One region of the Aliihoeflea sp. PC F10.4 genome, then DNA from elsewhere that is predicted to be linked to it. Evidence: predicted binding sites of a transcription regulator. Region 1 holds the regulator's gene; each other region holds the start of a gene.

Region 1 (4,480 bases):
AACGCCGACAACTGGCTTAAGGGCAATATCGACCGCGATCTGCCGGACGCTCGCCAGCAATTGCCGGCCGACGCGCGCGCGCTCGCCGACGAGCTTTACGCCGATGGCCATATCCGCATGGCGTTCGCCTGGCACATCTTCACCAATACGGATTCGCGTTCGGCACCGGCCAGCGCCGGTCTTGCCGGCGCGTTCATGGGTTCGCTCTACATGATGCTGGTGGTGATCGTGCTCGCCGTGCCGATCGGCGTCGCCAGCGCGATCTATCTGGAAGAGTTCGCCCCGAAGAACCGCCTGACCGACGTCATCGAGGTCAACATCAACAATCTGGCGGCGGTGCCATCCATCGTGTTCGGCCTTCTGGGCGCGGCGGTCTTCATCAATTATTTCCGCCTGCCGCTTTCCGCACCCATCGTCGGCGGTCTCGTTTTGACGCTGATGACGCTGCCCACCATCATCATCGCGACACGCTCGGCGTTGCGCGCCGTGCCGCCGTCGCTGAGGCAGGCCGCGCTCGGTCTCGGCGCGTCGAAGACGCAGACCGTCTTCCACCACGTTCTGCCCGTTACCTATCCGGGCATCCTGACCGCCACGATCATCGGTGTGGCGCAGGCGCTGGGAGAGACCGCACCGCTGCTTCTCATCGGCATGAACGCTTTCGTCGCCTCCATCCCCGGTTCGCCTTTCGACCAGTCCACCGCCCTGCCGGTCCAGATCTATCTTTGGCAGGGTAACGAGAACCGCAATTTCTTCGAGGCGCGCACATCGGCCGCAATTATCGTGCTTCTGGCGCTCATGATCAGCCTGAATGCGATCGCCATCTTCCTTCGCAGCCGACTGGAGCGCCGCAAATGACCAACATCGCCAAATCGGAGAACACCGACATGAACATGTCTTCCGGTGCCATCGTCGACGCCGCCAACGCTTCCAGGAACCAGAAAGCTGCAAAAGCGCGCGTGACGGCGCAGAACGTCAATGTCTTCTACGGACAGAAGCAGGCGCTGTTCGACGTCTCAGTCAACGTGCCCGACCGCTCCGTCATCGCGTTCATCGGTCCTTCGGGTTGCGGCAAGTCGACCTTCCTTCGCTGCCTCAACCGCATGAACGACACGATCGAGGGTTGTCGCGTCGAAGGCGACATCAAGCTCGACGGGCAGGACGTCTACGATCCGAAGATCGACGTGGTGGAACTGCGCGCCCGCGTCGGCATGGTGTTCCAGAAACCGAACCCGTTCCCGAAGTCGATCTTCGAGAATGTCGCGTACGGTCCAAAAATCCACGGCCTTGCTTCCAACAAAAGCGAACTGGAAGAAATCGTCGTCACCAGCCTGAAGAAGGCGAGCCTCTTCGAGGAGGTGAAGGACCGTCTGCACGAGCCGGGCACGGGACTTTCGGGCGGCCAGCAGCAGCGCCTGTGCATCGCGCGCGCCATCGCGGTCTCGCCGGAAGTGATCCTGATGGACGAGCCGTGCTCCGCGCTCGATCCGATCGCGACCGCCAAGATCGAGGAACTGATCGACGAGTTGCGCGCCAATTACACGATCGCGATCGTGACGCACTCGATGCAGCAGGCGGCTCGCGTGTCGCAGCGCACGGCGTTCTTCCATCTGGGCCTGCTCGTCGAGGAAGGGCCGACGGAAGCGATCTTCACCGCGCCGAACGACAAGCGCACGCAGGACTACGTCACCGGCCGCTTCGGCTGACCGGACGGGGAGAGGGCAGGACCATGGGTGGACATATCGTAGCCTCCTTCGACGAGGAACTCGGCGAGATCGACCGGCTGATCCGCGAAATGGGCGATCTGGCGCAAAGCATGGTGTCTGCGGCGACGAAATCGCTGCTCGACAACGATGTCGCGCTCGCCCAGCGCGTCATATCCGACGATATGTCGATGGACGACCGACAGCGCCAGATCGACGAACGGGCCATCACGCTGATCGCCAAGCGTCAGCCGATGGCGCAGGATCTGCGTGCTGTGGTCGCCGCTATCCGCATGGCGAGCGATCTCGAGCGTATCGGCGATCTTGCGAAGAACATCGCAAAGCGCGTCAACGCGGTCGGTTCGGGCGTCATGCAGCGCAAGTTGTCCCATTCCATCGATACGATGGCCGGGCTGGTGCGCGCGCAACTGGCTGGCGTCATTGAAAACTATGTCGGGCGCAACGCCGACGTGCTTGTCGATCTGCGGGCGGACGACGAGCATATCGACGTTCATTACACGGCCGTCTTTCGCGAACTTCTGACCTACATGATGGAAGACCCGCGCAACATCACGCCCTGCACGCATCTTCTGTTCTGCGCCAAGAATCTGGAGCGCATCGGCGACCACGCGACGAATATCGCCGAAAACGCCTATTACATGATGGTCGGCAAGCAATTGCCGGTCCATCGCCCCAAGCTCGACGAGACATCGATCTCGGGTGATCCGCGATGATGGCACCGAAGATCATGGTGGTGGAGGACGAGGAGGCGCTGGGCGTTCTTATCCGCTATAATCTCGAAGCCGAAGGTTATCAGGTCGAGACGATCATGCGCGGGGACGACGCCGAAATCCGGCTTCAGGAAACGGTGCCCGATCTTCTCGTTCTCGACTGGATGGTGCCGGCGGTTTCCGGCATCGAACTTTGCCGCCGGCTGCGGATGCGACCCGAGACGGAGCGCTTGCCGATCATCATGCTGACGGCGCGCGGCGAAGAGAGCGACCGGGTGAGAGGGCTTTCGACCGGCGCGGACGACTATCTGGTCAAGCCGTTCTCGACGCCCGAATTCGTCGCCCGCGTGCGCGCGCTTTTGCGCCGGGCAAAGCCGGAAGTGCTTTCAAGTGTGCTCAAGGTCGGCGACATCGTGCTCGACCGCGAAGCGCATCGCACCTATCGCGGCCCGCATGAAGTTCATCTGGGGCCGACCGAATTCCGGCTGCTCGAATTCCTGATGCAGCATCCCGGCCGCGTATTCTCGCGCGGGCATCTGCTCGACAGTGTCTGGGGTGAGACGAACTATATCGACGAGCGAACGGTCGACGTTCATGTCGGCCGCCTGCGCAAGGCGATCAATCCGAACGGAGCGCCGGACGTGATCCGCACGATCCGCGGCGCAGGCTATTCGATCAACGAAAGCTGACCTGTTTCAGGCCGGAAGCTGCTCTACCCTGCCGTTTCCTGCATGGCGTTGACGTAGCCCGGCGCGAACAGCTCGTTGTCTACGGCCTCAAGCGCCTTGCGTGCGCAACCCTCCCGTATCAGCGGCATTTCGTCGGCTTCCAGATCGAACGAGATCACCGCGTCGTGCTGGCCGCCAGCAGTCTGTGCGATCGCCTCGCGGATCGCCGGTTCCATGATGTCGAAAGCGTGCGTTCCCGGCCCCACGACCGCAACGGGAGCAGGGTCGATCAGCGCGAAGAGAGACCCAAGCCCATATCCCAGCGCTTCGCCCGCCCGCATGAAGGCCTCGCGCGCCGGGCCGTCTTTTTGCCGTGCCTCGCCTGCAAGCTGCAACATGGTCTCGCGATCGACATCCGCATCGGGTTCGCACTCGTCCTCCTGGCCTTTCGATGCGCGAAGGATCGCATAGTTTCCCGCATAAGCCTCGACGCAGCCATGGCGGCCGCATCTGCACAAGGCCCCGTGCGGCTTGTAGACCATGTGGCCGAATTCCCCGCCCGACGAATAGGCGCCGGTGAAAAGCTCGCCGCGCAGAACAAGACCCATGCCGATGCCGTTCGACAGGAGGATCGTCACGAAATTGTCCCGATACCGTTCCGGCTCGCGGGCCCGCAGCGCAAGCGCGATCATGTTGCAGTCGTTCTGCACGGTGACGGGGAAGCCGAACCTGGTTTCGATGAAATCGGCGAAGGCGATGCCGCTATGCGGCGTAATCGGTGTCCACAAGAGCGTCCGCCCGCCCGAATCGATGATGCCCTGAATGGCCATCGTCATGCGCATGATTTCCGATGGATCGCGCGCGGCGTCGCCAAGCACGCCCTTGATGATCGTGGATACGGCCTCGATCAATTCCTCGCGGGACGCCGTCAGCGTCGACAGGCGTTCATGTCGCTCGCACACGGTGCGGCCCGCATAGTCGATCACGCTCGCCGAAAGCGTGTTGAGAAGCAGAACGACCGCGAGCACCGTTCCCGCGCGAGGTTCCAGTTCCAGCGAGACCTGCGGACGCCCGCGCCGAACCAGTTCCCCGCCCGAGCCCTTTGCCTGCCGCAGAACGCCTTCGGCGATCAGGTCGGAGGCGATGGCGGAAATCGTCGAATGGCTGAGCCCGGTGCGGGTCGCAAGTTCGGTGCGGGAAGGCTGTCCGTCCCGGCGAACGGCTGCAATCACAAGGGCGCGGTTGCGCTTGCGCAGATCGTCGTGGCGTACGCCCATTGTCATCGAAACGATTCCTCCTGAAGGCGTCTTGATGCACCTTTCAAAGGATATTGACACGTCGGAAATGGTGAGTCATTCTTTTTTTCGAGGCTCGAAAAAAA
Region 2 (4,480 bases), 240 kb from region 1:
AAAACGCCGACGACGGTCGCGGTCAGCGTCATCGTCAGGCTTTCGATCAGCCCTTGCTGGATATCGCGCCAGCGCGAGGTGAAATCGGGCTGAAAGAAGCCGGACAGAACGCGCCCGGATCGTTCGAGACCTTCGGCCACGCGCGTCCAGTTGATGTCGAGCGTGCCGACGGCCAGCACGAGATAGGCAAGCGCGCCGCCATAGATAACGAATCGCCAGAAGCGCGAATGGATGAAGAGCGGTGGACGCTTCCAGCGGCGGCCCGTTGCGGCAACAGCGGCGGCGGCGCTCATGCCGGTACGGTTTCCATACGCCGCTCACGCCCCGCCTCGAAGGCAGCGACATCGGCGGCGTCCTGGGCCTCGTCGTCGCGCTCCTTGCGCTGCGCGTTCCAGTCTTCCTCGCCGTAGATGCGCGAAAGAACGTCGTTGGTCAGCGCATCGGGCGCGCCGTCGAAGACGATTTCGCCGGCCTTCAGGCCGATGATGCGGTCGACGAACATCTGCGCCAGCGCGACGTCGTGGATGTTGATGATCGCCGGCAGCTTCCGCTCGGCGCAGATTTCGCAGATGAGCCGCATGATCTGGCGCGAGGTCTTCGGGTCGAGCGAAGCCGTCGGTTCGTCGACGAGGAGGAGTTCGGGGTCCTGTTCGAGCGCGCGGGCGATGCCGACGCGCTGGCGCTGGCCGCCCGACAGCGCGTCGGCGCGCTTGTCGACATGTGCCGAAAGACCGACGCGCTCGATCAGCGCGAACGCCTTGTCGACGTCGGTCTGCGGAAACCGACGCAGGAAGGAGCGCCAGAACGGCACGTAGCCGAGGCGACCGGACAGCACGTTCTCCATCACCGTCAGCCGCTCGACCAGCGCATATTCCTGAAAGATCATGCCGATGCGGCGGCGCGCCTTGCGCAGGTCAGAGCGCGATACGGCGCTGATGTCGACATCGTTGAGGAAGATCTTGCCGCCGGTTGGTTCGACGAGGCGGTTGATGCAGCGGATCAGCGAGGATTTGCCTGCACCCGACGGTCCGATCAGCCCGACGACCTGCCCCGGCTCCACCGTGAAGCCGACACCCTTCAAAGCGTGATCGCCGGTCTTGTAGCGTTTTTCGAGTGCTTCGATGCGCAGCATGCCGCCCCTCTCGTCTTTTATGAATAGCCGAAAGGAGCGCCGCTGCCGGCGCTCCTTCCGATAGCAGGCACGCCTGAAATCAGTTGCAGGTGTAGGTGACGCCCATCGCTTCGTCGATCTGGCGGATGACCGCCCAATGCTCGGCGAAGGTGATCGGGATGAACTGCTCTTCGCCGGCCGAACCGAACTCTTCCGCAAGGCCAGAGCCTTCCCAGTCGAAGGAGAAGAACGCTTCCTGGATTTTTTCCTGAAGGTCCGGCGTGAGATTGTAGACGACGCCGTAACCCGTCGTCGGAAAGGTGTCGGACTTGAAGATCGACACGATGTCGTCGGCGGAGACGACTTCGCGCTCGATCATGCGGCCCATGACGGAATTGGCGACCGCAGCGGCGTCATAATCGCGATTGGCGACGCCGAGAATCGAATTGTCATGCGCGCCGGAAAAGGCCGGCGAAAAGTCGGTCTCGACGACCATGTTGTATTCGCTCTCCAGCAGCGCCTGCGGCGCCTTGAAGCCCGAATTGGACGTCTCGGAGGTGAAGGCGATGGTACGGCCCTTCATGTCCTCGACGTTCTCGATGCCGGAATCCGGATGCGTGATGAATTCCATCTCGTAGCCGAACGAGCCGTCGCTGGCGGCCATCATGGCGAAGGGGCGGAAACCGGCGCAGGCGACGGCGAGCGGATTGCCGCCCGTGTTGACGCCGGCGATGTGCAGACGGCCGGCACGCATGGCTTCAAGCTGGGCCGCGTTCGACTGAACGGGGAAGAACTGGACGTCCTTGCCGGTGACTTCCGACAGATGCTCGAGGAAACCGGCCCACACGTCGACATAGACAGCAGGGTCCTCGACGGGCGTATAGGCGAAGATCAGCGTGTCCGGATCGACCAACTGAGCCTCGTCGGTCGGGATGTCGGCGACCATGTCGCCGTCGGCGTCGGTGAAGCGCGAATCGAGTTCGAATGCCGATGCGGAGCCGGCAAACGCGGTGATGGCGACGGATGCGGCGAGAATTTTGATGAACCTGGTCATGACAAACCCCCTGTCAAAAACGATGGTTGACGATCAGGGCTGAAAATCATCTACGCGTGACGCCCACATAACGGTTCGATGACACTTTCATGAAACGCGCCTCACAAGCCGGTCAGTTCACAAACTTGTCGGCTTGACGGCTGCGCGGATCGGCTTGAGAGAAGGCTGGCGGATTTGCAAAAGGGCATGACGATGAACAGGCGGCGCATGCTGAAATGGCTGGGACTGGGCGGACTGGCGACGGCAGCCGGACTGGGGGCGACGAAGGCCATGGCGGGCAATCCCTATTATAACGGTCCGGTCAGCGACCATTTCGACGGCACGACCTTCTTCAATCCGGGCGGCGAGGAGCCGCGCGGCTTTTCCGATCTCCTGCGCTGGCAGTTCGGCGAGAGCCGCGCGTCATGGCCATCGACGTTTCCAAGCCCCTATGCCGGGAACGTCCCGGACGCGTCCGTCTCCGGCGATGCTTTGCGCGTGACCATGATCGGCCACGCGACGATGCTGATCCAGGTTGCCGGAACCAACATTTTGACCGATCCGGTGTTTTCGGACCGCGCCTCGCCTTTCGGCTTCGTGGGCCCGAGCCGCGTCAACCCGCCCGGCGTCGCCTTCGAAGACCTGCCGCAGATCGACCTCGTTCTCCTGTCGCACAATCATTACGACCACCTCGACGTGACCAGCCTCCAGCGGTTGCGCGCGGCGCACAATCCCCTCGTCGTCACGCCTCTGGGCAACGACAAGATCGTCCATCATGACGTGCCGACCATGCGCGTTGCCGCCCATGACTGGGGTGAGGCGGTTCGCTTTCGCGACATCACGATCCATCTGGAACCGGCGCATCATTGGTCGGCGCGCGGCTTTCGCGACAGGCGCATGGCGCTTTGGGCATCGTTCGCGGTCGAAACGCCAGCCGGCAAGCTTTACCACATCGGCGACACCGGCTTTCATCAGGGCATCAACTACCGAGCAGCGGCGCAAAAGCACGGCAGGTTTCGGCTCGCGATCCTCCCGATCGGCGCCTACGACCCGCGCTGGTTCATGGCCGCGCAGCATCAGGACCCGGTCGAGGCGGTCGAGGGCATGCGGCTCGCCAACGTCGATTTCGCGGTCGGTCATCACTGGGGCACGTTCCAGCTCACAAATGAACGGATCGAGGAACCGCGCGACCTTCTGGGCACCGCTCTTGCCGATCGCGGCATCGCGGCAGAACGCTTTCGCGCAATGCAGCCGGGCGAGGCATGGGACATTCCCGCGCAAATCGCGTAAGGTAGCCCCATCTTTCAAAGGGGGCTTTGAATGTTCGGCTGGTTCATCTTCTTCGTCGTCATTGCCGTGATTGCGGGCGCGATCGGCATGCGCAGCGTCTCGCGGGTTGCAAGCCGCATCGCCTTCGCGATCGCCGCGCTGGCGATCATCCTGTTCGTCATCATGCTGCTGGTGTTTGGCTGGGCCGATTCGGTCCAGCTCTGAACGCTCGATCTCTGGTAATCGCCGGCCGTTTCGGCCATATAGCGGGCCATGAGCATGACTGCGCCATTTGCGAAGATGAACGGGCTCGGCAACCAGATCCTGGTCGCCGACATGCGCGGCCGTGCCGATCAGGTGACGCCCGACGCCGCCGTTCGGCTCAACGCCGACCCCGCGACCCGCTTCGACCAGATCATGGCGATCCACGATGCGCGGACGCCTGGCACCGACAATTACGTCGCCATACTGAACTCCGACGGCTCCATGGCGCAGGCCTGCGGCAACGGGATGCGCTGCGTCGTCTCCGCGCTGGCCGCCGAGACAGGACGCGCCGCCTTCACCTTTGAGACCATCGCGGGCATCCTGACCGCGAAGGAACATGAGGACGGGCAGATTTCGGTCGATATGGGTATTCCGCGTTTCGGCTGGCAGGACATTCCGCTGGCCGAGGAATTCCGCGATACGCGCATGATCGAATTGCAGATCGGCCCGATCGACGCGCCGGTCCTGCATTCGCCATCCGTGGCCTCGATGGGCAATCCGCACGCGATCTTCTGGGTCGACGGGGATGTGTGGTCCTACGACCTCGAACGCTTCGGGCCGTTGCTCGAAAACCATCCGATCTTTCCAGAACGCGCCAACATCACCATCGCAAACGTGACCGCGCGCGATGCGATGACCATCCGCACATGGGAGCGCGGCGCAGGACTGACACGGGCCTGCGGCTCTGCCGCCTGCGCCGCTGCCGTCTCGGCCGCACGCACGAAGCGGACGAACCGCACCGTTACCGTCACGGTTCCCGGCGGACCTCTTCTGATCGAGTGGCGCGAGGACGACCACGTCAT
Region 3 (4,480 bases), 3.0 Mb from region 1:
TGGATGTTCCGCGTCATGGGCGCAAAGGAAGTCTATGTGCTGGACGGCGGTTTGGACCGCTGGAAGGCGGATGACCGTCCCGTGACAAGCGAGCCGACCAAGATCGCGCCGTCCTTCTTCGATGCGAAGCTGGATGAGGCACGCGTGGCGTCGCTCGACAATATGCGCGCGATCGCGGCGTCAAAATCGAGCCAGATCGCCGACGCGCGCCCTGCCGGTCGGTTTGCCGGCACCGATCCTGAACCGCGCGCAGGCATGCGCTCCGGTCATATCCCCGGTGCGGTGAACGTTCCGGCCACGGGACTGTCGAAAGACGGAAAGCTTCTTCCGGTCAATGAATTGCGTGACCTTCTTCACGAAAAAGGTGTCGATCTCGATAGGCCCGTCGTGACGAGTTGCGGGTCCGGCGTGACTGCTGCGGTCATCACATTGGCGCTGGAATCGGTAGGTCATCGTAACAACAGGCTTTATGACGGCTCCTGGACCGAATGGGGCGGCCGGTCGGATACGCCGGTCGAAACCGGATCGTGACGCTCCACGCCCGCATCACACATTTGGAAATGCTGGAGCGGCCTGCCACGCGGGTCGCGATGCCGCACGGCCAGCGGGTGGCGCTGATGCGGCCGGCAAGGATTCCTATTTCCTTCTATCGCTATCTTTACCGGGAAGTGGGGAAGCCGCATCACTGGCTTTTGCGCCGTGATGACGGTGACACTGAGCTTTCCGAAGCGATTCATGCTGCGACGACGCAGATCGACGTGCTTTATGTCGACGGCGCGCCGGCTGGTTTTTGCGAACTCGATCTGGCGCAGTTGCCCGGCGAAGCAGAGATTCTCTATTTCGGCTTGATCTCCGAATTTCAGGGGCGGGGGCTGGCGAAATTCTTCCTGTCGGAAGCCATTCACGCCGCCTGGGATCACGAACCGGCACGGCTCGTGATCCATACCAACACGCTCGACAGCCCGCGCGCGCTGCAACTCTACCAGCGCATGGGCTTTGCGCCCTACGGCTTCGACGAAGAAGACGTCGAGCCGTGGGCGTGAACGTTACTCGCCGGCCTGCGCGCGGTAGTTCGAGATCGCTTCGCTGATCGCCGTATTGGCAGCTTCGGCCGTGTCGTAGCCGCCGAGTTCGATGACCTTCGAGCCTTCGGGAAGGTCTTTATAAACGCGGAAGAAGGCTTCGAGACGATTGCGCTCCATCTCCGGCAGGTCGTCCATCTCACGGATCGCGTCATAGGTCGGGTCGACGTCCGAAACCGGCACGGCGACGATCTTGTCGTCCTGTTCGCCGCCGTCGATCATCTTCATGATGCCGATGGCGCGCACGCGGATCATCGCGCCCGGCACGACCGGAACGCGCGTGATGACCAGCGCGTCGAGCGGATCGCCGTCACCGCCGAGTGACGACGGGATCGAGCCGTAATTCGTCGGGTAGGCGACCGGCATTGACATGTAGCGGTCGACGATCAGATGGCCCGTATCGGCATCGACCTCGTATTTCGTGATTTCGCCGGCCGGAATCTCGATCAGCGTGTTGAACTCGCCTTTCTCTTCCGGCTGCGGGTAGGCGAATGGCGCAACGTAATCCTGCGCCTGAACGGCGCCGAGCATCATCGTTACCGCGATGGCCGTGGTCGAAAGGATTTTGAGCGTGTTCATGGGGCGTCGTCCGTTTGAGAAGGAATGTCCGCGCTTAGGTAAGGCGGGCATGTAACGGTGCTGTGACACGCAAACGAAAACAGCCGATCGTGCGACCGGCCGTTCATTCATACAGGTGGTGGAAGGATCAGGCTGCGAGCGCCTTTTGCGGCTCGACCATCTCGTAGCCAAGCGCTTCAGCGACCGGTGCGTTCGTGATGCGCCCCTTGTGGACGTTGAGACCGTTGCGCAAATGGCGGTCATCGAGGATCGCCTTAAGGCCGCGATCTGCAAGCTGCAAGCCATAGTGAAGCGTGGCGTTGTTGAGCGCATGCGCCGACGTGACCGGCACCGCGCCCGGCATATTCGCCACGCAATAGTGGATGATGCCGTCGACTTCATAGGTCGGCTCGGCATGCGTCGTGGCGTGCGAGGTCTCGAAGCAGCCGCCCTGATCTATGGCGACGTCGACCAGCACCGCGCCCTTTTTCATGCCGGACAGCATCTCGCGCGTGACGAGTTTAGGCGCGGCCGCGCCGGGAATGAGCACGGCACCGACGACGATGTCGGCGGAGAAGCATTCCTCTTCCAGCGCCTCGACCGTGGAATAACGGGTATGGACGCGTCCGTTGAAAATATCGTCAAGCTGGCGCAGGCGTGGGATCGAGCGGTCAAGGATCGTCACGTCCGCACCAAGGCCGACCGCCATCTTTGCAGCGTGCAGGCCAACGACGCCGCCGCCGATCACTGTAACCTTGCCGGGCAGAACGCCAGGCACCCCGCCGAGCAGAACGCCGCGGCCGCCATTTGCCTTCTGGAGCGCGGTCGCGCCGGCCTGGATCGACAGGCGGCCTGCGACTTCCGACATCGGTGCAAGCAGCGGCAGTCCGCCGCGATCGTCAGTGACGGTCTCATAGGCAACGGCGGTGACGCCGGATTCCACCAGTCCTTTGGTCTGCGCCGGATCGGGGGCGAGGTGGAGATAGGTATAGAGAATCTGGTCCGGGCGAAGCTGCACCCATTCAGACGGCTGCGGCTCCTTGACCTTCACGACCATGTCAGATTTCGCAAAGACTTCAGCCGCCGTCTTCGCAATCGTCGCGCCGGCTGCGCGATAGGCGTTGTCATCCGCACCGATGCCCGCGCCCGCGCCGGTTTCGACCAGCACGTCATGGCCGTGGGCGGAATATTCACGGACAGAACCGGGCGTCAGGCCGACGCGGTATTCGTGATTCTTGATTTCTTTCGGACAGCCGACGCGCATGAAAGTCTCCCAGTGTTTCGTTTTTAGAGAGTTTAACGCAACAAGCGTCGAACGTGTTTGCGCGAGCGAGCATGACAAGGCATGAATTTCGTGCAAAATTGCGCGATATACACAATTATTCGGTGATTTCTCTGCAAATGAAACTCGATAAGACGGATGTCGCCATTTTGGAGGCGCTGCAGGCCGAAGGACGGATTTCCAATGCCGCACTGGCCGAGCGGGTCGGCCTGTCACAATCGGCGTGTTCGCGCCGGCTCGATATTCTTGAAAAGGAAGGGGTCGTGCACGGCTATCACGCGCGTCTTTCCAACGCCGCGCTCGGCCACATGATGACGGCGATCGTCCATATCTCGCTGTCGGGCCAGTTCGCAAAGACGCTGGCCGATTTCGAGGCCGCGGTGAAGCGCTGCCCCAACATCCTGTCGTGTCATCTGATGTCGGGCGAATATGACTACGTGCTGCGCATCGCGGCACGCGACCTTGCCGATTACGAGCGCATCCACCGCGATTGGCTGACGGCGATGCCGCATGTGACGAAAATCAATTCGTCCTTCGCGCTGCGCGAGGTGATCGATCGCACCCATATGGGGATCGATCCCGAACTCGGCTGACCCAGCGTCGTTCGCGTCGTCGCCCGCCCGTCATGAAAAGTTGGTGGACTGGCGCGCGGGCGAAGGCGACAGTGCGTCCGTTCGCAAAACCACCGAGGACATTTCACCTGACTGGAGAACGAGATGACCGCGACATCCCTCGCCGTTTCCCGCCGCACTTTTCTTGCAGGCACCGCCGCCACGGGCGCAGCCGTCATGCTGCATCCGTTTTCGGCGCGCGCGCAGGAAAATCAGGCGCATCTGCGGATCATGGAAACGACCGATCTTCACGTCCATGTTTTCCCTTACGACTACTATTCCGATCAGGAAAACGACACGATGGGCGTTGCGCGCACGGCCTCGATCATCGACGAAATCCGCGCCGAGGCGACCAACGCGCTCCTCGTCGACAACGGTGATTTCCTTCAGGGTAACCCGATGGGCGACTATTACGCCTATGAGCGCGGCATGGAGGACGGCGACGTTCACCCGATCATCAAGGCGATGAACGCGCTCGATTTCGACTGCTCGACGCTCGGCAATCACGAGTTCAATTACGGGCTCGAATTCATGGACAAGGTGCTGGCCGGCGCGAATTTTCCGTTCGTATGCGCCAACGTCGCCAATGGAACGCTTGCCGAAGACCCGCTCGACGACGACCTTTTGATGGAGCCATTCGTCATTCTCGACCGCACAGTGACCGACGGGGCGGGCGAGGAACACCCGATCCGTATCGGTCTCATCGGTTTCGTGCCGCCCCAGATCATGAACTGGGATGTGCGGCATCTCGACGGCAAGGTCGAAGCACGCGACATCGTCAAGGCAGCCGAAGCCTGGGTGCCGAAGGTGCGAGAGGAGGGCGCGGACATCGTCATCGTGCTTTCGCATTCCGGTGTCGGGCCAACCGAATATCAGGAGAATCTTGAAAACGCGGCGTATCTGGTCGCCGGTATCGAAGGCGTCGACGCGATCGTGACCGGTCACAG

The links. Region 1 encodes PhoB, which activates phosphate uptake and scavenging genes when phosphate is short. Its sites were predicted from a motif close to TGTCATNNANCTGTCAT; they were not measured.
Region 2: a site for PhoB is predicted at 2,233-2,249, ahead of phnD (phosphate/phosphite/phosphonate ABC transporter substrate-binding protein). Genes of this name have one in related genera too.
Region 3: a site for PhoB is predicted at 1,713-1,729, ahead of ACX82Z_RS06370 (inorganic diphosphatase). Genes of this name have one in related genera too.

The regions. Positions count from the first base shown of each region.
Region 1 is NZ_JBTSWH010000001.1:4,284,637-4,289,116, forward strand. It holds gene pstA (phosphate ABC transporter permease PstA) at 1-855, shown strand, start outside; gene pstB (phosphate ABC transporter ATP-binding protein PstB) at 891-1,703, shown strand; gene phoU (phosphate signaling complex protein PhoU) at 1,727-2,434, shown strand; gene phoB (phosphate regulon transcriptional regulator PhoB) at 2,434-3,120, shown strand; gene ACX82Z_RS21540 (ROK family transcriptional regulator) at 3,144-4,382, opposite strand.
Region 2 is NZ_JBTSWH010000001.1:4,042,147-4,046,626, reverse strand. It holds gene phnE (phosphonate ABC transporter, permease protein PhnE) at 1-293, opposite strand, end outside; gene phnC (phosphonate ABC transporter ATP-binding protein) at 290-1,132, opposite strand; gene phnD (phosphate/phosphite/phosphonate ABC transporter substrate-binding protein) at 1,212-2,165, opposite strand; gene ACX82Z_RS20285 (MBL fold metallo-hydrolase) at 2,358-3,434, shown strand; gene ACX82Z_RS20280 (DUF1328 domain-containing protein) at 3,465-3,638, shown strand; gene dapF (diaminopimelate epimerase) at 3,687-4,480, shown strand, end outside.
Region 3 is NZ_JBTSWH010000001.1:1,289,996-1,294,475, forward strand. It holds gene sseA (3-mercaptopyruvate sulfurtransferase) at 1-531, shown strand, start outside; gene ACX82Z_RS06365 (GNAT family N-acetyltransferase) at 489-1,043, shown strand; gene ACX82Z_RS06370 (inorganic diphosphatase) at 1,047-1,661, opposite strand; gene ald (alanine dehydrogenase) at 1,789-2,904, opposite strand; gene ACX82Z_RS06380 (Lrp/AsnC family transcriptional regulator) at 3,042-3,515, shown strand; gene ACX82Z_RS06385 (bifunctional 2',3'-cyclic-nucleotide 2'-phosphodiesterase/3'-nucleotidase) at 3,639-4,480, shown strand, end outside.